3 regions of the Microbulbifer sp. TYP-18 genome follow, and region 3 is predicted to be linked to each of the others. Evidence: predicted binding sites of a transcription regulator. Region 3 holds the regulator's gene; each other region holds the start of a gene.

Region 1 (7,243 bases), on a different contig from region 3:
TAACGAAAGGAGCGCCAGTTATGCGTCTGTACTCCGGTATACCCCGCTCTCTCCTGACGGGCCTGCTCGTTTTGGGGCTCGCCTTCGGTGCCACAAATGCATTGGCACAGGAGGGCTCCGAAGATGACTTTTGGGAAAGGCACGACGACATCGTCAACGCGGTCACCCTGCGCCTCAAGCTTACCCCCGAGCAGGAGAGTGTGATACTGCCCATTTTCGATCAGGATTCTGAGCGCCGCAGAAGTCTGCTGACGCAATACGGCTTTTCTAAGACCGCCAGGCCCAAACTGAGCCGGGTCCAGAAAGAAGAGCTTAGTGCAAAAATGCTGGGGATCAGTGCCGAGTTCCGCGCCAAACTGGCGCCGGTACTGGATGCCAAACAGTTTGAATTGTTAAAGGAAATACAGATGGAATTTCAGAAGGAATTTAACCGGCGCCTAATGGCGTACAACCCCTGAAGCAGCTCCGTTTCCCGCTTTTCGCAACCGGCCGGGCGGCTTATGGGCCGCCCGGCCGGTTGCAATAACCTGCGGGGATCGGGTCAGAGTTTCATATCGCCAAAAAAGTTTTTCACCCCTTCAAACCAGCCGGTCTGGCGCGGTGAATTCTTGTGTTCGCTGAGGGTAGAGGAAAATTCCTGCAGCAATTCTTTCTGCTTGCCGGAAAGGTTCACCGGGGTTTCCACCACCACTCGACACAGCAGGTCGCCGGGGGCCCCGCCGCGCACCGGGGTGACGCCCTTGCCCCGCAGGCGGAACAGTTTGCCGGTCTGGCTTTCCGCCGGAATCTTTAACTTCACCTTGCCGTTCAGGGTGGGCACCTCCAATTCGCCGCCCAGAGCCGCGGCGACAAAGCCGATCGGCACCTCGCAGTAGAGGTTCTTGCCGTCGCGCTGGAACAGATCGTGCTCCCGCACCATCACCTGCACGTACAGATCACCGGGCGGTCCCCCGTCCGGCCCCGCCTCACCTTCGCCGGCAAGGCGGATGCGATCGCCGGTATCCACCCCCGGCGGTACCTTGACCGACAGGGTCTTGGTTTCCTCCACCCGGCCCGCACCGTGGCAACTGCTACAGGGGTCGCTGATAACGGTGCCGCGGCCGCGGCAGTTGGGGCAGGTTTGCTGGACCGAAAAGAAGCCCTGCTGCATCCGCACCTGGCCGACACCGCCACAGGTGCCGCAGGGTTGGGGTTTGCTTCCGGCCTTGGCCCCGGAACCATCGCAGCTGCCACAGCTGACCAGGGTGGGCACGCGGATCTTGACGCTGGTGCCGCGCACAGCGTCCTCCAGGTCCAGCTCCAGGTCATAGCGCAGATCCGAGCCCCGCGCCGGTCCGCCGCGGCGGCCGCCGCCACCTCCAAAGATATCGCCGAAGACGTCGCCAAAGATATCGGAGAAGCCGCCGAAACCACCGGCGCCGCCACCCATCTGACCCTCTACGCCGGCGTGACCGAACTGGTCGTAGGCGGCTTTCTTCTGGGGGTCCGAAAGCACCTCATAGGCCTCGTTGGCCTCTTTGAACCGGCTCTCCGACTCCTTGTCATCGGGGTTGCGGTCGGGGTGGTACTTCATCGCCACCCGACGGTAAGCCTTTTTCAGTTCTCTCTCGTCCGCTCCCTTGCTGACACCGAGGACTTCGTAGTAATCGCGCTTCGCCATATTGCTCATGCCCAGAGCCGGTCACCGGGCCGACCCGTTTGTTCTTGTGCGACCTCCCTGTGGGGTAACAACACCCCGCAGCAGTCCGGCCGGGGGCTGCCGGCGGGATACCGGCAACACATAAACTAGAGGGGCGCGGGGGCCGATTCCTACGGAATGCCACCGCGCCCCGGGAGGGATTCGCTGATATTCAGCGAGTGATCATCAGCCCTCCTTCTTGTCGTCCTTAACTTCTTCAAACTCGGCGTCCACGGCGTCATCACCGGCCGCGGACTGCTGCTCCTGTTCACCGCCGGCGGCTTCCGCCCCCTGGGCCGCCTGTGCCTGCTCCGCGTACATCTTTTGCGCCAGCGGGCCGGAAGCCTCGGTCAACTTGGTGGTGGCGGCATCGATGGCTTCCTTATCGTTGCCCTTGACCGCTTCCTCGGCTTCAGTGATGGCCGCTTCGATCGCTGTTTTTTCCTCGGCAGTAGCCTTGTCACCGGCCTCTTCCAGGGTTTTCTTGGTGGCGGAGATCATGCCGTCGAGGGTGTTGCGGGCCTGCACCAGCTCCTCGAACTGCTTGTCCGCCTCGGCGTTGGCCTCGGCATCTGCCACCATTTTTTCGATCTCGTCCTCGGACAAGCCGGAGGAGGCCTTGATCACAATGGACTGCTCCTTGCCGGTGGCCTTGTCCTTGGCGTGTACGTGCAGTATGCCGTTGGCGTCGATATCGAAGGTCACCTCAATCTGCGGCATGCCCCGCGGTGACGGTGGAATGTCCGCCAAGTCGAAGCGGCCCAGGGATTTGTTTTGTGCCGCCTGTTTGCGTTCGCCCTGCACCACATGGATGGTCACTGCCGTCTGGTTGTCTTCCGCAGTGGAGAACACCTGGGACTTCTTGGTGGGGATGGTGGTGTTCTTGTCGATCAGCGGGGTCGCCACACCGCCCATGGTCTCGATGCCCAGGGTCAGCGGGGTCACGTCCAGCAGCAAAACGTCCTTCACGTCACCGGAAAGCACCGCACCCTGAATAGCGGCACCCATGGCCACCGCTTCGTCCGGGTTGACGTCCTTGCGCGGCTCCTTGCCGAAAAACTCGGTGACCTTCTGCTGTACCAGCGGCATACGGGTCTGGCCACCCACAAGAATCACCTCGTCTACGCCGGAGGCGGACAGGTCGGCGTCCTGCAGGGCGATTTTCACCGGCTCCAGGGAGTGGGTCACCAGGTCCTCCACCAGGCTTTCCAGCTTGGCCCGGGTGAGTTTTACAACCAGGTGCTTGGGACCTGTGGCATCCGCGGTGATGTACGGCAGATTCACTTCGGTCTGCTGGCTGGACGACAGCTCGATCTTGGCTTTTTCCGCAGCTTCTTTCAGGCGCTGCATGGCCAGGGGATCGCCTTTCAGGTCGATGCCCTGCTCTTTCTTGAACTGCTCCGCCAGATAGTCGATCAGGCGCAGGTCAAAGTCTTCGCCGCCGAGGAAGGTGTCCCCGTTGGTGGACAGCACCTCGAATTGCTTCTCGCCGTCCACGTCCGCGATCTCGATAATGGAGATATCGAAGGTGCCGCCACCCAGGTCGTAGACCGCGATGGTGCGGTCGCCGCCCTTCTTGTCCAGACCGTAGGCCAGCGCCGCCGCCGTGGGCTCGTTGATAATGCGCTTGACGTCCAGGCCGGCAATACGGCCGGCATCCTTGGTGGCCTGGCGCTGGGAGTCGTTAAAGTAGGCCGGCACGGTGATCACCGCGGCATCCACCTTTTCACCGAGAAAGTCCTCGGCGGTCTTTTTCATCTTCTTCAGAACTTCGGCGGAGACCTGGGGCGGCGCCTTCTTGTCACCTTTCGCCTCCACCCAGGCATCGCCGTTGTCGGCTTCGACAATCTTGTAGGGCACCATGGTGATGTCTTTCTGCACCACGTCGTCCTTGAACTTGCGGCCGATCAGACGCTTGACCGCGAACAGGGTGTTCTGGGGGTTGGTAACCGCCTGGCGCTTGGCGGACTGACCCACCAGTATCTCGTTGTCGTCGGTAAAGGCGACGATGGAGGGGGTTGTGCGATCGCCCTCAGCATTCTCGATCACGCGCGCCTTGTCGCCATCCAATACCGCTACACAGCTGTTGGTGGTGCCCAGGTCGATGCCGATAATTTTTCCCATTTGTAAAATCCTCGTTTGATGCGCACCGCCACTTCTGTTCTGTCTGCCGTGCGCGAATAAATCCTCTGATGTCAGCTATATTGGTGCCGGCCGGTAAAAATCAAGGCCGCACCACAGATTCGCCTAGGGCGCCTTGCTGACCACCACCAATGCCGGACGCACCAGGCGACCGTTGAGCCGATACCCCTTTTGGAACACCTCCAGCACCGTGTTTGGCTCTACATCACCATTGGGTATCTGGGTCATGGCCTGGTGCAACTCCGGGTCGAAAGGCTCCCCCACCGGGTCCACCACCTCCACCGAAAACTTGTTCAGGGTGTCCAAAAAGGACTTGTGGGTGAGTTCAATGCCCTCCACCACCGCCTTGTTGGCCTCGTCGTCCACATCGATGCTGGTGAGCGCCCGCTCCAGGTTGTCCACCACCGGCAACAGATCCTGCAGCAATCGCTCGACCGCGAACTTGTGCGCCTTTTCCACATCCTGCTGTGCGCGGCGGCGGGCATTCTGCGCCTCCGCCTGCGCCCTTATGGCCAGGTCCTTCTGTATAGCCAGCTGTTCGCGCAGGCCGATGATCTCCTCCTGCAGTGCCTCGGGGCTTTCCGAAGCCGCGTGCAGGGCCTCTTCGGCCTGGTGCTGCGCCTCCTCCGTAGGCTCCTCGAGGTCGGCAGCCACACTCTCCTCCGCCGTATCTGTGTCCGCGCCAAGCGACTCTGTATCCGCCGCCCCCTGTTCGATCTGGTCTTCTTCGCTGCGCTCTCTGGCCACTGCTGTCTCCGTCGCGTGGATTGTCAGTTACATGGAAATCTGCCCCAGTGTGGGCGTTGCTGTGCAATATGGGGCCTTATCCGCAATCTTCAAGGGGTATTTTGGCGCTGTTTGGCACTGCGCCGCCAAGGTGGCGGGGGCAGCACAAATACTGTATAAACAGCCACTAGTCGGCGGCGGGGCGGAGATGCCGGATCGGCGCGATTATCCCAGTTCTGGCGCCCCGCCCGCTCACGATAACAAGAGCCACGGGAAGCCGTTTCTATGTTGCTGCACCTGTCGATCAGCCAATTCACCCTAGTGGACCAGCTGGAGCTGGAATTCGGCCCGGGCACAAGTGCCCTGACCGGTGAGACGGGAGCGGGCAAGTCCATCACCCTGGACGCCCTTGGGCTGGCGCTCGGTGACCGCGGCAGTGCGGAACTGGTGCGCGCCGGCGCCCCCAGGGCGGATATCCACGCGACCTTCGACATCAGCGGCCACGCCGAGGCGTCCGCCTGGCTCGAGGAACAGGAACTGGATACCGGCAGCGAGGTCATTCTGCGCCGCACCATCGGCGCCGACGGGCGCTCGCGCGCCTATATCAATGGACAGCCGGTGACACTGCTGCAACTGCGCGCCCTCGGCGAGCAGCTGATTGATATTCACAGCCAGCACGAGCATCAGTCGCTGCTGAAAAGGGATACCCACCGCCGCCTGCTGGACGAATTCGCCCAGGCCCAGGAGCTGACAGCCGAGACCCGCAGTCGCTACAAAAGCTGGCGGGACCACTACCAGCGCTACCGCAGCCTCGCCGACAGCGCCGAGGAAACCGAGGCCCGGCGCCAATTGCTGCGATATCAACTGGAGGAACTGCAGCAACTGGATCTGCAGGGGGAGGAGATAGCACAGCTGGAAAGTGAACAGCGCCAGCTGGCCAACGCCGGCCAGATCCTCAACGGCAGCTATCAGCTGGCCGCCCTGCTGAACGGGGGTGAAGGGGATATCGCCGAACAGCTCCATCGCGCGCTACAGCTGTTGTCGGCCATGCCGGAACAGCCGGCGGCACTGGCCGAAGTGGCGCAGATGCTCGACGGTGCCCGCATCCAGGTGGATGAAGCCAGTAGCAGCCTCTCCCGCCATATCGACCGCTTCGAGATGGACCCGGAGCGTCTCGCCGAAGTCGAGGAGCGCCTGAGCGCCATCTATCAGGCGGCGCGCAAGCATCGGGTGCAGCCGGATGAGCTGTTGGGACTGCAACAGCAGCTGCAGGCAGAACTGGATGAGATGGGAACCCCGGATGCCCTGGACAAGCTGGCAGAGACCTGCGCCAACCTGGAGCGGCACTACCGCGACACGGCCACCAGGCTGAGCGCCCTGAGAACCAAAGCGGCAGAATCCCTTGCGCAATCGGTCAACCGCCAGCTGGCGGACCTCGCCATGCCCCACGCGCGGGTGGAGCTGGCCCTGCAGCCCCTGGAAAAACCCGCTGCCACCGGCCTGGAAGAAGTGGAAATTCTGATTGCCACCAACCCGGGCCAGCCCTCCCGACCCCTGGGCAAAATCGCTTCCGGCGGCGAACTGTCTCGGGTAAGCCTGGCCATTCAGGTCGTCACCGCCCAGACCTCCCGCACCCCCACCCTGGTATTTGACGAGGTGGATGTGGGTATTGGCGGTGCCACCGGGGATGTGGTCGGCCGCCTGCTGCGCCAGCTGGGCGAATCCCGCAACGACCGCAGCGGCCAGGTCATCTGCGTGACGCACCTGGCCCAGGTGGCCGCGCGGGCACACCGCCACTACCTGGTGGAAAAGCACAGCAGCGGAAAAGCGGCTCTGGTGTCGCTGCGGGAACTGGGGGATGGCGAGCGCCGCGGTGAAGTGGCGCGCATGCTGGGCGGCGAGGCCACCGAGCAGTCGCTGGCTCACGCCGGGGAAATGCTGACCCGGGCCTGACGCCCTGGGGGCGCCGGTTCAGCTCTTACCGTTCTTTTCCTTTACATACAGCACCAGGCTGTGGCCGGTAAGCTCATAGCCGTGCTCTTCGGCAATCCGTTTCTGCAGCTGCTCGATCTCCTCGTTGTGGAATTCGATCACCTTGCCGGTGTCAGTGCACACCATATGGTCATGGTGGTCGCCCCGATCCAGCTCGAACACAGAGTGGCCGCCGTCGAAATTGTGCCGCATCACCAGGCCCGCACTCTCAAACTGGGTCAGGACCCGGTAGACAGTGGCCAGGCCCACGTCCTCACCCGCCTCCAGCAGCATCTTGTACACGTCTTCAGCGCTCAGGTGCTGATCGCTGGCGCTCTCCAGCAGCTGCAGTATCTTGACCCTGGGCAGGGTGACCTTCAGCCCCGCCTTGCGCAGTTCTTGATTCTCGTTCGCCATGAATATCCTGCCCCCTCAGGGTTCCTTTTGTCCGCCGTTGGGCCCGATTTTCGCCAACCCAAGTGCCGCCGGACCATTGTATGCCGCGCCCCGCCTGTCAGCGGTGCGCCTCTTCGGGTATTATCCACGGCCTGCGGATACAGCGGAACCCCAAGAGGCCATTGAGCAGCTCGGGCGGTCCCGGGGGAACTTTTTTCTCCCGCGAAGAACTACCCTGTTTACCAGCGACAAAAACAAAGCCCTGGGCCCGCGGCGGCGATCCATTGCCACCGCGATACAGTATGGAGTCACCAATGCCAGCCATCGCGA
Region 2 (7,243 bases), on a different contig from region 3:
CCGCGGCGAGGCTGTCCACCCCCACCGGACCACCGTCGAACTTCTCGATCATCGCCAGCAGCATGCGCCGGTCCAACTGGTCAAAGCCCCGCGCGTCCACGTTGAGCATATTCAGCGCGGCATCCGCGGTGTCGGTATCCACGCTGCCGTCCCCCCGCACGTCGGCGAAGTCCCTCACGCGGCGCAACAGCCGGTTGGCGATGCGGGGGGTACCGCGAGCGCGCCGGGCCACTTCCACCGCGCCACCCGCGTCCATCTCCACTCCCATCAGGCCCGCGGAGCGGCGCACTATGCTGGTCAAGTCCTCCACGCTGTAAAACTCCAGGCGCTGGACTATCCCGAAACGGTCCCGCAGGGGCGAGGTCAGCAGACCTGCGCGGGTGGTGGCCCCCACCAGAGTAAACGGCGGCAGGTCCAGTTTGATGGAACGCGCGGCCGGGCCCTCGCCGATCATGATATCCAGCTGGTAGTCCTCCATGGCCGGATAGAGGACCTCTTCCACATGGGGACTCAGGCGGTGGATCTCATCGATGAAAAGCACATCGCCCGGCTCCAAATTTGTCATCAGGGCGGCCAGGTCCCCAGCCTTCTCCAAGACCGGACCGGACGTGGTTTTGATGGCAACCCCCATCTCGGCCGCGATGATATTGGCCAGGGTTGTTTTGCCGAGACCCGGCGGCCCGAATACCAGTGTGTGATCCAGTGCCTCGCCCCTGAGCCTGGCGGCCTGGATAAAGATTTCCATCTGCTCGCGCACCACCGGCTGGCCCACATAGTCGGCCAGGGACTTCGGTCGCACGGCGCGGTCGTGCTGCTCTTCCTGGCCCTCGGGCCCGAGCGGTTGGGGGGCGATGAGACGGTCGGCTTCAATCACGGCACTATCTCCCGGTCAGGGCCCGTTGACAGTCACTGAGTGAGCCCTGCTGCCACTGGTTTTGATCTGCAAGGCGGGAATTGTGCGGTGTGGCGGACCCACATAAACAGTTTCTAGCGCCGCAGGGTACAGAACCAGTGACTGCCCTTCGAGTTGTGGCGGACCAGACGCCACTCTTCGTTAATCGCCTTCTATTTGGAGCAACCAAACCGCTCTCCTCGTGCCTCGATTGGCACTTTTTATGTCACAACGGGACCTAGCAGGTTGTTGAAAAAGGCATCCTGCCTGTTTCAAAACACGAAAAGCGAAAAATGTGATTTTCACTTTTCTTCCAAAATCAACGACTTAGGCGTCGTCGATTTTGCCGGAACATCCATATTCCGGTACCAGGCTGTCGAAATTCTGCGAATTTCGACAGCCTGCTAGGCAGGGGCCATGCTTTTCAGGGCCAGCCGGATCAGCGTGGCGCTGTCGGCATCCGGTGCCTGTTTATTGGCGCGCGCGACCATTTTGGCCGCGTCGACCGGCTTGTAGCCCAGCGCGGTCAGGGCGATCTCCGCCTCACCGGCACTATCGGCCCGGACTCTTTCGGCGCTGGCCACAGCGATATTGTCGCCATCGCCGGATTGGGGCGCCAGTTTGTCGCGCAGCTCGATGATAAGGCGCTCGGCGGTTTTCCTGCCCACACCCGGCAGCTTCACCAGCGCGGCTACATTGTCCTCCGCCACACAGCGGGACAGGGAGGCGGCATCGAGGCCGGAGAGAATCGCCAGCGCCATTTTCGGCCCGACGCCGTTGACTTTGATCAAAGTGCGGAAGAGTTGGCGGTCCGCCTCGTGGATAAAACCATAGAGTTGTTGTGCGGTCTCGGAAACCGCTAGGTGGGTGTACAGTTGCACCCTCTGCCCCAGCGGTGGCAGCTCGAATATGGTGGTCATGGGCGCGAGCAGTTCGTAACCCACACCTTGCACGTCCAGCAGCAACAGGGGCGGCTGCACCACCGCCAGGCTGCCATTCAGTCTTCCTATCATCTTATTGTCCGTTTTCCGTCAAGAGACACTCAGGCGGCCGCGGCGAAACCGGCTTGTACTGCCGGTAGCGGTTTGCACCAGTGTCTGTATGGTGTGCAGATGGCACAGGGCCACAGCGAGGGCATCCGCCGCATCTTCCTGCGGGCTGGCAGGCAGCTGCAGCAGGGTTTTGACCATATGCTGCACCTGCAGCTTGTCCGCCGCGCCACTGCCGACCACCGCCTGCTTGACCTTGCGCGCTTCGTATTCCGCCACCTCCAGGTCCGCCTGGACGGCGGCAACGATGGCTGCGCCGCGGGCCTGCCCAAGTTTCAGCGCCGAAGCGGCGCTCTTGGACATGAATACGTTTTCGATTGCCATCTGGGTGGGCCGATACTGGCCGGCGATCTGGCTCACGGCATCAAAAATAAGTTTGAGGCGCTCCGGCAGGGCCGCATCCGGGATGCGAATCACACCGCTGGCGACATAGCGGGCCTTGCCCCGCCCAACATCAATCAGGCCGTAGCCGGTCTTGCGCGAGCCGGGATCTATTCCCAGAATCCGAGTCACCGCAGACTATCCCCTGTACATTTATACAAATAGTGGGCCCGAGTGTCCCAAGGCAAAGCAATACCGTCAAGGCAATTGTGCACAACTGCGGGACACGGGCACTACCCCGGCAGGGACGGCAGGGGGGAGAGGAAGCAGCCGGTATCAGGCCAGCTGTGCCATCACCTCGTCGGGGATATCGGCGTTAGTGTAGACATTCTGCACATCGTCCAGGTCTTCCAGCATATCCACCAGCGCCAGCACCTTCTCGGCACCTTCCCGGTCCAGTGGCACTGTAGTGGAGGGGACCATGGCGATTTCGGCTCCGGCGGGGGTAAAACCAGCCGCTGTCAGCGCATCCTTGACCGACAAATAGTCCTGGAATTCGGTGGTCACCTCCACACTGTTGTCGTCGTTGGCAACTATGTCGTCGGCGCCCGCCTCCAGGGCGGCTTCCATCAGGGCATCCTCATCGACGCCCGGCTGGTAGTAAATCTGCCCCTTGCGGGAAAAGAGATAGGCAACCGAACCATCGGTGCCCAGGTTGCCGCCGCGCTTGCTGAAGGCATGGCGCACTTCCGCCACGGTGCGCTTGCGGTTGTCGGTCAGGCACTCCACCAGTACCGCCACGCCACCGACGCCATACCCCTCATAGGTGACCGCCTCATAGTTTTCACCATCGCTGTTGCCAGCGCCGCGGGCTATGGCTTTGTCGATGGTATCGCGTTTCATATTGGCGCCCAGCGCCTTGTCGATAGTGGCCCGCAGAGCCGGATTGTCATCCGGGTTGGCACCGGCTTTGGCGGCTACCGTCAGTTCGCGAATAATCTTGGTGAAGACCTTGCCCCGCTTGGCGTCCTGAGCCGCCTTGCGGTGCTTGATGTTGGCCCATTTGCTGTGTCCCGCCATCTCTATCTCTCCGCTCTATCGCCTTTGCCACCGAAACCGGCCGGGGTATCTAACTGATCTGCTTTTCCTGCTGGCGCAGGCGGATATTCAGCTCGCGCAGCTGCTTCGCGTCCACCGCACCGGGGGCATCGGTCATGACACAGGCGGCACTCTGGGTTTTGGGGAAGGCGATCACGTCGCGAATGGAGTCGCTGCCGGTCATCAGCATCACCAGGCGATCGAGGCCAAAAGCCAGGCCGCCGTGGGGCGGCGCACCATATTTGAGCGCGTCCAGCAGGAAACCGAATTTTTCCCTCTGCTCCCCCGCGTCTATCCCGAGAATACGGAACACCGTCTGCTGCATGACCTGATCGTGGATACGGATGGAGCCCCCACCCAATTCGGTGCCGTTGAGCACCATATCGTAAGCCCGGGACAGTGCCGCGAGCGGGTTTTGCTCCAGCGCCTCCGGTGCACAGGACGGCGCCGTGAAAGGGTGGTGCAGCGAGGTGAGACTGCCGTCGTCGGCCTCTTCGAACATGGGGAAGTCCACCACCCACAGCGGCGCCCAGTCACAGGTGTACAGGTTCAGGTCCGCACCCAGCTTGCAGCGCAATGCACCCAGCGCCTCGGCGACTATCCTGCCCTTGTCGGCGCCGAAAAAAATCAGGTCGCCGTTTTCCGCCGCCACCCGCTCGACAATCGCCGCACGGGTCCGGTTGGGCAGGAACTTGACGATGGGCGACTGCAGGCCATTCTCCAGGTCGGACTTGTCATTGACCTTGATATAAGCCAGGCCTTTGGCACCGTAGATGCCGACAAACTTGCCGTAGTCGTCTATCTGCTTGCGGGTCAGTTTGTGGTTGCCCCCCGGCACTTTCAGCGCGGCGACACGCCCCTTGGGATCGTTGGCCGGGCCGGAGAACACCTTGAAGTCCACCTCCCGCATCAGGTCCTTGATTTCCACCATCTCCAGCGGGATACGCAGATCCGGCTTGTCGGAGCCGAAACGCTCCATGGCTTCGCCATAAGACATGCGCGGAAAATCCCCGAGCTCCACGCCCTTCAGCTCCTGAAACAGCTGGCGCACCATGCCCTCCGTAATGGACATGATATCGCCCTCTTCCAGAAACGAGGTCTCTATATCGATCTGCGTGAACTCAGGCTGGCGGTCCGCACGCAGGTCCTCGTCGCGGAAGCACTTTGCTATCTGGTAGTAGCGATCGAAGCCGGACACCATCAGCAGCTGCTTAAACAGTTGTGGCGACTGCGGCAGGGCGAAAAATTTGCCCTCGTGGGTACGGCTGGGTACCAGGTAATCCCGCGCACCCTCGGGCGTGGCCCGGGTCAGAATCGGGGTTTCGATATCCAGGAAGCCTTCGCCATCGAGGTAATTGCGAATGGCGGTGGTGAGCCGGGAGCGAAAGCGCAGGTTGTGCTGCATCTCATTGCGGCGCAGATCCAGGTAGCGGTACTTGAGCCGCACGTCCTCGCCCACCGCCGTGTATTCGTCCAGCTGGAAAGGTACCGGTTCAGCGAGACTGAGAATTTCCAGCTGGGTACCATAGACCTCCACCTCGCCGGTCGCCATGCCCGGATTGACGGTGGCCTCCGAGCGCGCACGCACACGGCCACTGACCTTGAGCACATACTCGGCACGCACCCGGTCGGCGCGCTCGAAGTGTTCGCCCACATCCGGATCGAACACCACCTGGACAATCCCGTCGCGGTCGCGCAGATCGATAAAAATCACTCCGCCGTGGTCGCGGCGGCGGTCCACCCAACCACACAGGGTAACTTCGCGGTCTATGTCCGCAGCTCGAAGGGTGCCACAGTAGTCACTGCGCATGAATACAATCCCCGTTGCCGATAGTCATTCTTCCGGATCGGCGCCAGCCGTCCAATTTTTGTCCAGTTCAGCCCGTTTCCGTCGCGGAGCCGGAACTGGCTTCCGACTTGGCCGCCGGCTTAGCCGTGTCCCCAGCCAGATTTTTCTTGTTTCCGGCCTTGAAGTCGGTCTCGTACCAACCACTGCCCTTGAGGCGAAAGCCCACTGCGGAAATCTTCTTGCGCAGCCGCGGCTGTTCACAGGAGGGACAGCTGGTCAATGGAGCATCACTCATTCGCTGCAATGCCTCCATCTGGTGACCGCAGGCTTCGCACTGGTATTCGTAGATCGGCATGAAGCAACACCTGGTACTTCTTGGGGGGCGCAGATTATACATGAGCGCCCCCCCGGGAAGAAGCCGCGCCAGCACCGGGGAAACCCGGCCCGCCGGCCCGGGAGGGGCCACCGGCTGAGATACGGTTCAAAAAGCACTATTTTTCCTGTTTTTTCGCGTGCGGGAGAAAAAAAACTATATATACTTCCCCTCAGTACCGGGTGCCTGCCCCGCTTCTTGGCGGACAACACCGCAAGCGTACGAACTCACTTTCATTGGAACAACATCATTAGAAGGAAGCTACCATGAACGCACGTAAAACTGCAGCTAAGAAAGCTACCGCCAAAAAGACCAGAAAGACCGCTGCGAAGAAGGCTCCGGCAAAGAAAGCAGCAAAGAAAGCCGCTCCGGCAAAGGTCAAGAAAGTGACCGCAGTCAGAGAGAAATATACCAAGACCCAGATACTGAACCAGATAGCCACGAATACCGACCTCAGCCGCAAACAGGTCCAGTCCGTGATGGACGAATTGACCGACATCATTGAGGGCCACATCAAGAAGCGTGCTGTGGGGGAGTTCGCCCTGCCCGGTCTGATGAAAATCACCACTGTCAAAAAGCCAGCCAAGAAGGCGCGCAAGGGCATCAACCCCTTCACCGGCGAGGAGACCATGTTCAAGGCCAAGCCGGCCAGCATTCAAGTGAAGATTCGTCCGCTGAAGAAAATGAAGGAGATGGCCGAGTCCTGATCCCTCCGCCAGCCTCCACCGACCCCGCTCCGGCGGGGTTTTTCATGCTGCGACACCCCCGGGCCGCCACCGTATATCAATGGCGGGCGCCAGCCCTACCAACAAGCCGCGTCATCGACGTAAAATGTCGCCCCCACAAAGCAATATAAGCAGAAACCCTCTATGCGCGCATCCCGCTATCTGGTCGCCACCCAGAAAGAAACCCCTAATGACGCCAAGGTCATCAGCCACCAGTTGATGCTGCGCGCGGGCATGATCCGCCGCCTGGCTTCCGGTCTCTATACCTGGCTGCCCACAGGTTTGCGGGTCTTGCGCAAAGTTGAACGTATAGTCCGGGAAGAGATGGATCGGGCCGGTGCACTGGAAGTACTGATGCCGGTGGTGCAGCCGGCGGAACTGTGGGAGGAGTCCGGCCGCTGGCAGGAGTACGGCCCGGAATTGCTGCGGCTGCAGGACCGGCATCACAACCCCTTCTGCCTAGGACCGACCCACGAGGAAGTGATCACCGACCTGATCCGCAACGAAATCAGCAGCTACAAGCAGCTGCCGGTGAACTTCTACCAGATCCAAACCAAGTTCCGCGACGAGATCCGTCCCCGCTTCGGTGTTATGCGCGCACGGGAGTTCACCATGAAGGACGCCTACTCCTTCCACTTGGGCGGCGACTCGCTACAGGAAACCTACGATGCGATGCACCAGGCCTATTGCCGCATCTTCGACCGCATCGGCCTGGACTATCGCCCGGTACTGGCCGATACCGGTTCCATTGGCGGCTCCCGGTCACACGAGTTCCAGGTCCTGGCAGCGAGTGGGGAAGACGATATCGCCTTCTCCAGCGAGTCCCGCTACGCCGCCAACGTGGAGCTGGCGGAAGCCCTGGCGCCACAGGGCGAGCGCCCGCAAGCGAGCAGGGACATGCAGGAGGTACATACTCCGGGGCAGAAAACTATCGCCGCTGTGAGCGAATTCCTGCACGCCGACCCCGCGCAGTCGGTGAAGACACTGATTGTGCTG
Region 3 (7,243 bases):
CAGGTAGGTACCACCGATATCGGCCATCACCGGCCCGATCACTGCGCTCATACAAAGGGCTCCCAGTTGGTTTTACTCGGCGCGCAACATCGCAGATGCGGAGGGCACCAGCCGCTCCAGTGTCTCTCCCAGGCTGCTCTCAGCACCAAAGTCCTCCCTCAGAATAGCCTCGATGGCATCAAAGCTCGACAGTGTGAAAATAGTCGCACCCAGCATGAAATAGAGCCGCCAGTAGATAGTCACCGGATCCAGCTCCGGCAGCGCCCGGGCCAGCAGGCCGGCGAATCGCCGGTAGCTGTCACCGTACCTGGAAACGATAAAACGGCGCAGATGCCCCTGATACTGGGTGTAGGCAAGTCCCAGCAGACGCATAAAGCGCTGCGGGTCGCGGCCCTCGGCGGCCAGGCTGCCCAGACCGACCCGGTAGAGGCTCTCCAGCAGTCCCTCCAGGTGCAGCGGCTGTTCCAGTGCGGCGCGGCGGTCCAGCTCATCCGCCAGGGTTGTGGTGAAAGGCGTGAGAAACCGCTCGAAAACCGCCTGAATCAATTCCTTTTTGGAACCGAAATGATAATTGACCGCCGCGAGGTTTACCCCCGCAGTGCTGGTAATGGTGCGCAGAGAAGTCTCGGTAAAGCCTCTTTCGGCGAACAACACTTCTGCCGCATCCAGAATTCGGGTAACGGTGTCCGGCTGGCTCATGAAATTCAAACTACCAATTAAAACAGTTGTTCGGTTCTGATGCAGATTAGCATAACCCGCCCACCCTGTGGCCACTAGCCGCGCCGGGCAGTAATATCAACACCCGCAGCCCGCTGTCCCGAACAGGGATGTTCGGGTCGCAAATCAAGTATGTAACTGCTTGATTTGTCGTGGAGGGCTTACGGACCTGCGTTGCAAACCAAGGTTGAGGAAAGCCGGGGAGGGTCTTTTCAACAAGCTGTTAGGGGCAGTCGGGATAGAAAGAGCCACACAGGAAGACAGGACAGGAACAGGGGCTCTGAAGGCTGGACAGGTGCACTACCAGAACCTGCCATCACCGGGCCTGAAACCGTGCACGCAAATGGCAGCATGCAATATCCGCCGGGGTCACAAACCAATTGGAGCTGTCGCTAAAAGATCGGCAGATTTTCGGACCAATTCCGCCCACAGCTGCGTTTCACCGCTAGCCAATGGATCGCTGGCACTTGGTGGGGGACTGCTATTCCCGCTCGCGGATATAATGGAGAATCAGCTCCGCGGCCTCATCCACTGTATCCACAGTTCTGAACAGATCCAGGTCAGTGGCATCAATACACTGGCGCTCCAGCACCGTGTCCACCAGCCAGTCCCGCAGTCCCGACCAATAACTTTTACCCACCAGCACAATCGGAAAGCGCCGTACCTTCTGCGTCTGTACCAGGGTCAACGCTTCGAACAGCTCGTCCAGAGTGCCATAACCCCCGGGCATGCCGACAAAGCCAACGGCGTGTTTAACAAACATAAATTTACGTACAAAAAAGTAGCGAAAATTCAGGCTGATATCCTGATAGGGGTTTGGTAACTGTTCAAACGGCAGTTCAATATTCAAACCGATAGACTTGCCCTTCTGGGGGTAAGCGCCGCGATTACACGCTTCCATCAAACCCGGCCCACCACCGGTAATCACCGGTACTCCCTCCGCGGCCAGCAATTCTCCCAACCTGACAGCCTGTTGGTACTCAGCACTATCCTCGGTAAATCTCGCCCCACCGAAAACGGTCACGGCGCCGTTCAGGGCAATCAGCCGCTCGATCCCGTCCACCAGTTCCGATTGGATGCGCAGAACGCGCCACGCTTCGGGCATTTTCGCATCAAGCATTGTTATAGTTCCTTTCTTGTCGCGCAATTAAACGCAAATTTTACAACCTGTCCCGTTCCACTTTAGCAGCAGTTAGCCGTCGGGCGCCAAACATTGCGCAGCAGGCAAATCTGTATATAATCACAGCAACTGTATATAAATACAGAAACACGACAGGTGATCACATGACCAACCTCACTGCCCGTCAGGCGCAAGTACTGGAATTGATCAAGTCCTATCTGGACGAGACCGGATACCCCCCAACCCGCGCTGAGATCGCCCAGGAACTGGGTTTTCGCTCCCCCAATGCGGCGGAGGAGCACCTCAAAGCGTTGGCGCGCAAGGGGGCTATCGAGATGGTGGCCGGTGCTTCGCGCGGAATCCGCATTCCCGACTACCAGCCAGGCTTGCCGGTTGTGGGCCGGGTGGCAGCCGGCAATCCCATTCTGGCGGAGGAGAACATCGAGGATTATTGCGAACTGCCTTCAGACTTTTTCCACCCCCCGGCGGACTATCTGCTGCGGGTCCACGGTATGAGTATGCGCGGCGCGGGGATTTTGGACGGCGATCTGCTGGCGGTGCAGCGCACTGACCAGGTGCGCAATGGCCAGATAGTGGTGGCGCGCATTGAGGACGAGGTGACCGTCAAGCGGTTTCGGCGCAAAGGCAATCAGGCAATGGTCCAGCTACTGCCGGAGAACGAGGATTTCGACGTGATCCAGGTGGACATGCGGGACAAAAATTTTGCTATCGAAGGGTTGGCTGTAGGCGTGATACGACAGAGCCCCTGAGCTTTACAAGTGGAGGCGGCCCGTCCGCCCTTGCCTTGCGCTCTCTAGCCGGGATGCCGTACTGACGGGGGTATTGTTCACCCTCAATGGATGGTGTGGTTGACCGGCTCCACTTCCTCTTCATCGATAAAGTCCACATCCGAATCGCCGATATTCTGCACCGCCTCGATACCCGCTTCCAGCATTGCGCGCGCAATGATGATTTTGTGCTCGCGCAAAAAGTGCAGACTCTCCTCCGAAAAGTGAATGCGCACCAGCGGGTCCTCCCTGTGGCCGGCGCGGCGCAGCGCTATATCGCCATTGGCCAGCTCAATGATTTCAAACGTTTCGGAGGACATGCAATTCTCCCCTTTTGACACGGCATCTTGTGGGGCAGTGTAACATACGGGGGGGCAGTCGTTCACGACAGATCCGTGTAAAGACTCTGGGGATGGAAAGCGGACGGCGGAGTTACCACTCCTCGGTATGGGCCCGGTGCCTCTGTACCAGCTCTTGCAACGCCAGGTGCCAGGCCCGCAACCTATCGTCATTGAGTGATTCGGGGTTGGCCGCCGCACGATTACCGGTGGAAATAAGATCAACACCCCCCTGCGCCCCGGCGTTACCCTTCCCCGGGCGCCACAGCAACCGCCAGCAGGCCTGCAGCTGGGTCAGCCAGCTGCAGGAATCCTCCTCCAGGGCGATAAGCTCAGCCACTTCCCCACTGGCTTTAGCGCTGGCTTGCAGGCGCTGCTGCAGCTCTGCGGCGGATTGAGGCTCCAGGCCCAGCTGCAATTGAAACGACAGCTCTGCCAGATAAGCCAGGTATGCCCTCCACAGCTGCATCAGTGCCGCCTCCCGCAGTGCCGCGGCCTGCAACCCCTGGGCCGGCTGCCCCGCCAACAGCAGCTCGCTCTTGCGCAGCGCCGAGGTTACAGTGCCGGTATAGGGATTGCTCATCCGGAACGGGAGGCCGATTTCCTCTTGGCCGCCGGCTTGCGCTTTGCCGCCGGACTCTTGCTACCGGCCTCCGCCTGCCACCGGCCGTCGCGATAAAAAGCTCGCCAGCCCGTCGCCTTGCCGTCCTCCTCGGACTGCACATACTGCTCCTGGGTCTTGCGGCTAAAGCGCACTACCGTATCGCGCCCCTGATCGTCTTCAGTGGGTGCGGAAAAGAGAAAACTGTACTTGGGATCTATCTCGCTCTGGTGTGGCAGCAGTTCCTTGACCAAAGGTGCCCGGGTCTCGCGCTTGCGCGGGAACTGGCTGGCGGCCAGGAACAGTCCCGATGCGCCATCGCGCAAAATATAATGGTCGTCCACTTTTGCGCACGCCAGCTCGGGCATGGGTACCGGGTCCATTTTTGGCGGCGCCGGCTGCCCGCTCTTGAGCAGCTTGCGGGTGTTTTTACAGTTCTCGTTGGTGCACGCAAAATACTTGCCAAAGCGACCCGGCTTCAGCTGCATGTCGCTGCCGCATTTATCGCACTCTATCACCGGGCCGTCGTAGCCTTTGATTTTAAAAGTGCCCTGCTCCACCTCGAAGCCACTGCAATCCGGGTTGTTACCGCAGATGTGCAGTTTGCGGTGTTCGTCCACCAGGTAACTGTCCATTGCGGTACCGCATTTGGGACAGCGGCGCTTTTCCCGCAACTGGCGGGACTCCGCCTCATCGTCCTGATCCGCATCCACAGCCTCATCGCCCGACACCAGGTTCATGGTGTTGGTACAGCGCTCCTTGGGCGGCAGGGCGTAACCCGAGCAGCCCAAAAACACACCGGTAGAACCGGTGCGAATCTGCATGGGGCGGCCACACTTACTACATTCGATATCTGTGTCCGTGGGCGTATTGCGGCGCATTCCCCCGTCTGCCGCCTGGGCCTTCTCCAGCCGCTGGGAAAAATCCGCATAAAACGCATCCAGCAGATCCTTCCAGCCCCTGTGCCCGTCGGCCACTGCGTCCAGGGACTCCTCCAGGTTGGCGGTAAAGCCGTAATCCATCAGGTTGGTAAAACTCTCCCCGAGGCGGTCCGTGACAATATCGCCCATTTTTTCGGCGTAAAAACGCCGGCTCTCCAGGCGAACATAACCGCGGTCCTGAATGGTGGAAATGATAGAGGCATAGGTGGAGGGGCGACCGATACCGCGCTTTTCCAATTCTTTGACCAGTGTCGCCTCGCTGTAGCGTGCCGGCGGCTTGGTGAAGTGCTGCTTGGGGTCCAGTTTCTTCAGGGACAGCTGCTCCCCCACCTTCACATCCGGCAGCACCAGATCCTCTTCTTTTTTACCGATCGACGGCGCCACTCTCAGAAAGCCGTCAAACCGGATCACCCGCCCGCGGGCGCGCAGCTCGAACTCCCCGGCACCCACCACCACTGAGGTGGAAGTGAACTGTGCCGGCGTCATCTGACAGGCGACAAACTGGCTCCAGATCAGGTGATACAGCCTTCCAGCGTCACGCTCCACACCCGCGAGCATTGCCGGTTGCATCCGGACATCCGAGGGCCGGATCGCCTCATGTGCCTCCTGGGCGCCTTCCTTGCTGCTGTAGCTGTTGGGCACTTCCGGCAGGTACTTGTCCCCATACTGCTCGCCGATAAACGCCCGCGCCGATTCCACCGCCTCGCCACTGAGGTTGGTGGAATCGGTACGCATGTAGGTAATATGGCCCGCCTCGTACAGCCGCTGAGCCAGTGTCATGGTCTTTTTGACGCTGAAGCCGAGTCGGTTGCTCGCCGCCTGCTGCAAGGTGGAGGTGATGAAAGGTGCGGTGGGTTTCGACTGAGTGGGTTTGTCGTCCCGGGCGGTAACCCTGAATTCCGATCCCTGCAGCGCCCTGACCGCAGCGCTGGCCTGGGATTCGTTAACGGGGCGGAAAGCTTCCCCGCCCTGGCGCTTGACTTCCAGCCGCAGTGGCTCTGTCTTGCGGGTTTGCGTATCGGCGAACAGAGTCCAGTATTCCTCCGGGATAAAAGCGCGGATTTCCCGTTCCCGCTCCACCACCAGGCGCACCGCTACCGACTGCACCCGCCCGGCAGAAAGGCCTCGGGCAACCTTCTCCCACAGCAGCGGCGATACCATATAACCGACAATGCGGTCCAGAAAACGGCGCGCCTGCTGGGCATTGACCCGGTCGATGTTGAGCCGCCCCGGATCTTTAAAGGCTTCCTGAATCGCCGATTTGGTGATCTCGTTGAACACCACCCGCCGGTAGCGTTCACCACCCCCGCCAATGGCCTCGCGCAGGTGCCAGGCGATAGCCTCCCCCTCGCGATCCAAATCCGTGGCCAGATAAATGTAATCGGCGTCCTGTGCCAGCTTGCGCAGTTCGCTGACCACCTTTTCCTTGCCCGGCAGTATCTCGTAATGGGCTTTCCAGTTGTGATCCGGATCTATACCCATGCGCTTGATCAACTGCTCGCGGCTTTTCTTGCGCCGATGAATTTCTTTCTGTTCCGGCGACAATTTGCGCGTCTCGGCCGCCCGCCGGGCCCGCTCCTTGGCATCCACGGGCTGCTTGTTGCCACCGCCAGTGGGCAGATCGCGAATATGGCCCACACTGGACTTCACTACAAAGTCCTTGCCGAGGTATTTGTTGATTGTTTTCGCTTTGGCAGGAGACTCGACGATAACCAGTGATTTACCCATAAGCACTTGATTTAGCTAAAAAAAAATTACTACACCTGCAGACTTTCTACACAGTGCTGCAGGAATATATAAGCCCCGTCCCCGACTTGGTCAAGCAAACAGCTGCATTCCCATTCGGCCAGTGGCGGCGTTTGTGGTCGCCAGAGCGACGATAATCCGGCCCTGCAGGGCCCCTCGCAGGTTGTTAAAAAAGCCTTTCCTGGCTTTCCTCAACCCGGGTTTACGGCGCATGTCCGCAAACCGTCCATGACAAATCAAGCAGCTACACGCTTGATTTGCGGCCCGAACATCCCGGTTCGGGACAGCGTGGAGTTGAAAAATACGTTTTCAACTGCCCGCCAGGCGCCTCATGCCGCATCGGGCCGACCCGGTGGCAACCGGATGGCCTGTTCAATCAGCGGTCGAAAGCGACCCAGTGCGGCTTCCAGCGCTGCCAGGCCCGGATCGCCGCTGGTTTCCCGCCACTGCACCCCCAGGCCCCCGCGGCTGGCCACCACCGCACAGGCGTCCTCCGGCAGCACCCCGAGCATTTCAACCAGTGCGGCTCGGGCGCTCTGCGGCGCAGCGCGCCCGTTGCGCCAGTCCCACCTGCCGGCGAAATGCATCGCGTGGGAGACCCGCTGCAACTCCAGCACCCAGTCCGTTTGCAACCGGCGATTGTCCTCCCAACGGCCGAAATAGACCGCGGCGGACCCCTCTCCCAGAGCCGCCGGAAGCGGCATCATCTGCACCGTCATACCGGCTTTGGCTGCGCGCTGGCGCAAAGCCGCGAGATCGCGGTCGCGGCGGCTAGGCTTGATCCACATCACCGGCCCAACCACCAGGACAAGGGCAAACAGGACGATAATGAGGGGCAGCCAGCTGGCCATGGCTTCTCCGTGCCGGTGTCAAAGGGCGCCCATTGTGCGCGAAACGGCGCTATTCATGTCAACAAGTTTTTTTTACAGTAGACTCTGGTGGGGCCACAGCGCCACCGCAAAAGAACCCAAAAGGAGCTATGCAGCAATGGC

What was found. Region 3 encodes LexA, which represses DNA repair genes until DNA is damaged. Its sites were predicted from a motif close to ACTGTNTNTANANACAGT; they were not measured.
Region 1: a site for LexA is predicted at 4,718-4,735, ahead of recN (DNA repair protein RecN). Genes of this name have one in related genera too.
Region 2: a site for LexA is predicted at 2,467-2,484, ahead of ruvC (crossover junction endodeoxyribonuclease RuvC). Genes of this name have one in related genera too.

Annotation. Positions count from the first base shown of each region.
Region 1 is NZ_JBFRBC010000006.1:134,055-141,297, forward strand. It holds gene ABVT36_RS07970 (hypothetical protein) at 21-458, shown strand; gene dnaJ (molecular chaperone DnaJ) at 542-1,660, opposite strand; gene dnaK (molecular chaperone DnaK) at 1,865-3,802, opposite strand; gene grpE (nucleotide exchange factor GrpE) at 3,926-4,567, opposite strand; gene recN (DNA repair protein RecN) at 4,832-6,499, shown strand; gene fur (ferric iron uptake transcriptional regulator) at 6,518-6,934, opposite strand; gene ABVT36_RS08000 (hypothetical protein) at 7,032-7,238, opposite strand; gene ABVT36_RS08005 (outer membrane protein assembly factor BamE) at 7,228-7,243, shown strand, end outside.
Region 2 is NZ_JBFRBC010000006.1:9,322-16,564, forward strand. It holds gene ruvB (Holliday junction branch migration DNA helicase RuvB) at 1-874, opposite strand, end outside; gene ruvA (Holliday junction branch migration protein RuvA) at 1,297-1,905, opposite strand; gene ruvC (crossover junction endodeoxyribonuclease RuvC) at 1,924-2,454, opposite strand; gene ABVT36_RS07460 (YebC/PmpR family DNA-binding transcriptional regulator) at 2,599-3,342, opposite strand; gene aspS (aspartate--tRNA ligase) at 3,392-5,170, opposite strand; gene ABVT36_RS07470 (FmdB family zinc ribbon protein) at 5,238-5,504, opposite strand; gene ABVT36_RS07475 (HU family DNA-binding protein) at 5,789-6,229, shown strand; gene ABVT36_RS07480 (proline--tRNA ligase) at 6,392-7,243, shown strand, end outside.
Region 3 is NZ_JBFRBC010000003.1:183,426-190,668, reverse strand. It holds gene nagZ (beta-N-acetylhexosaminidase) at 1-51, opposite strand, end outside; gene ABVT36_RS05235 (TetR/AcrR family transcriptional regulator) at 73-699, opposite strand; gene ABVT36_RS05230 (TIGR00730 family Rossman fold protein) at 1,199-1,837, opposite strand; gene lexA (transcriptional repressor LexA) at 2,002-2,607, shown strand; gene ABVT36_RS05220 (hypothetical protein) at 2,691-2,945, opposite strand; gene ABVT36_RS05215 (DUF6586 family protein) at 3,058-3,546, opposite strand; gene topA (type I DNA topoisomerase) at 3,543-6,233, opposite strand; gene ABVT36_RS05205 (hypothetical protein) at 6,581-7,102, opposite strand; gene ABVT36_RS05200 (universal stress protein) at 7,239-7,243, shown strand, end outside.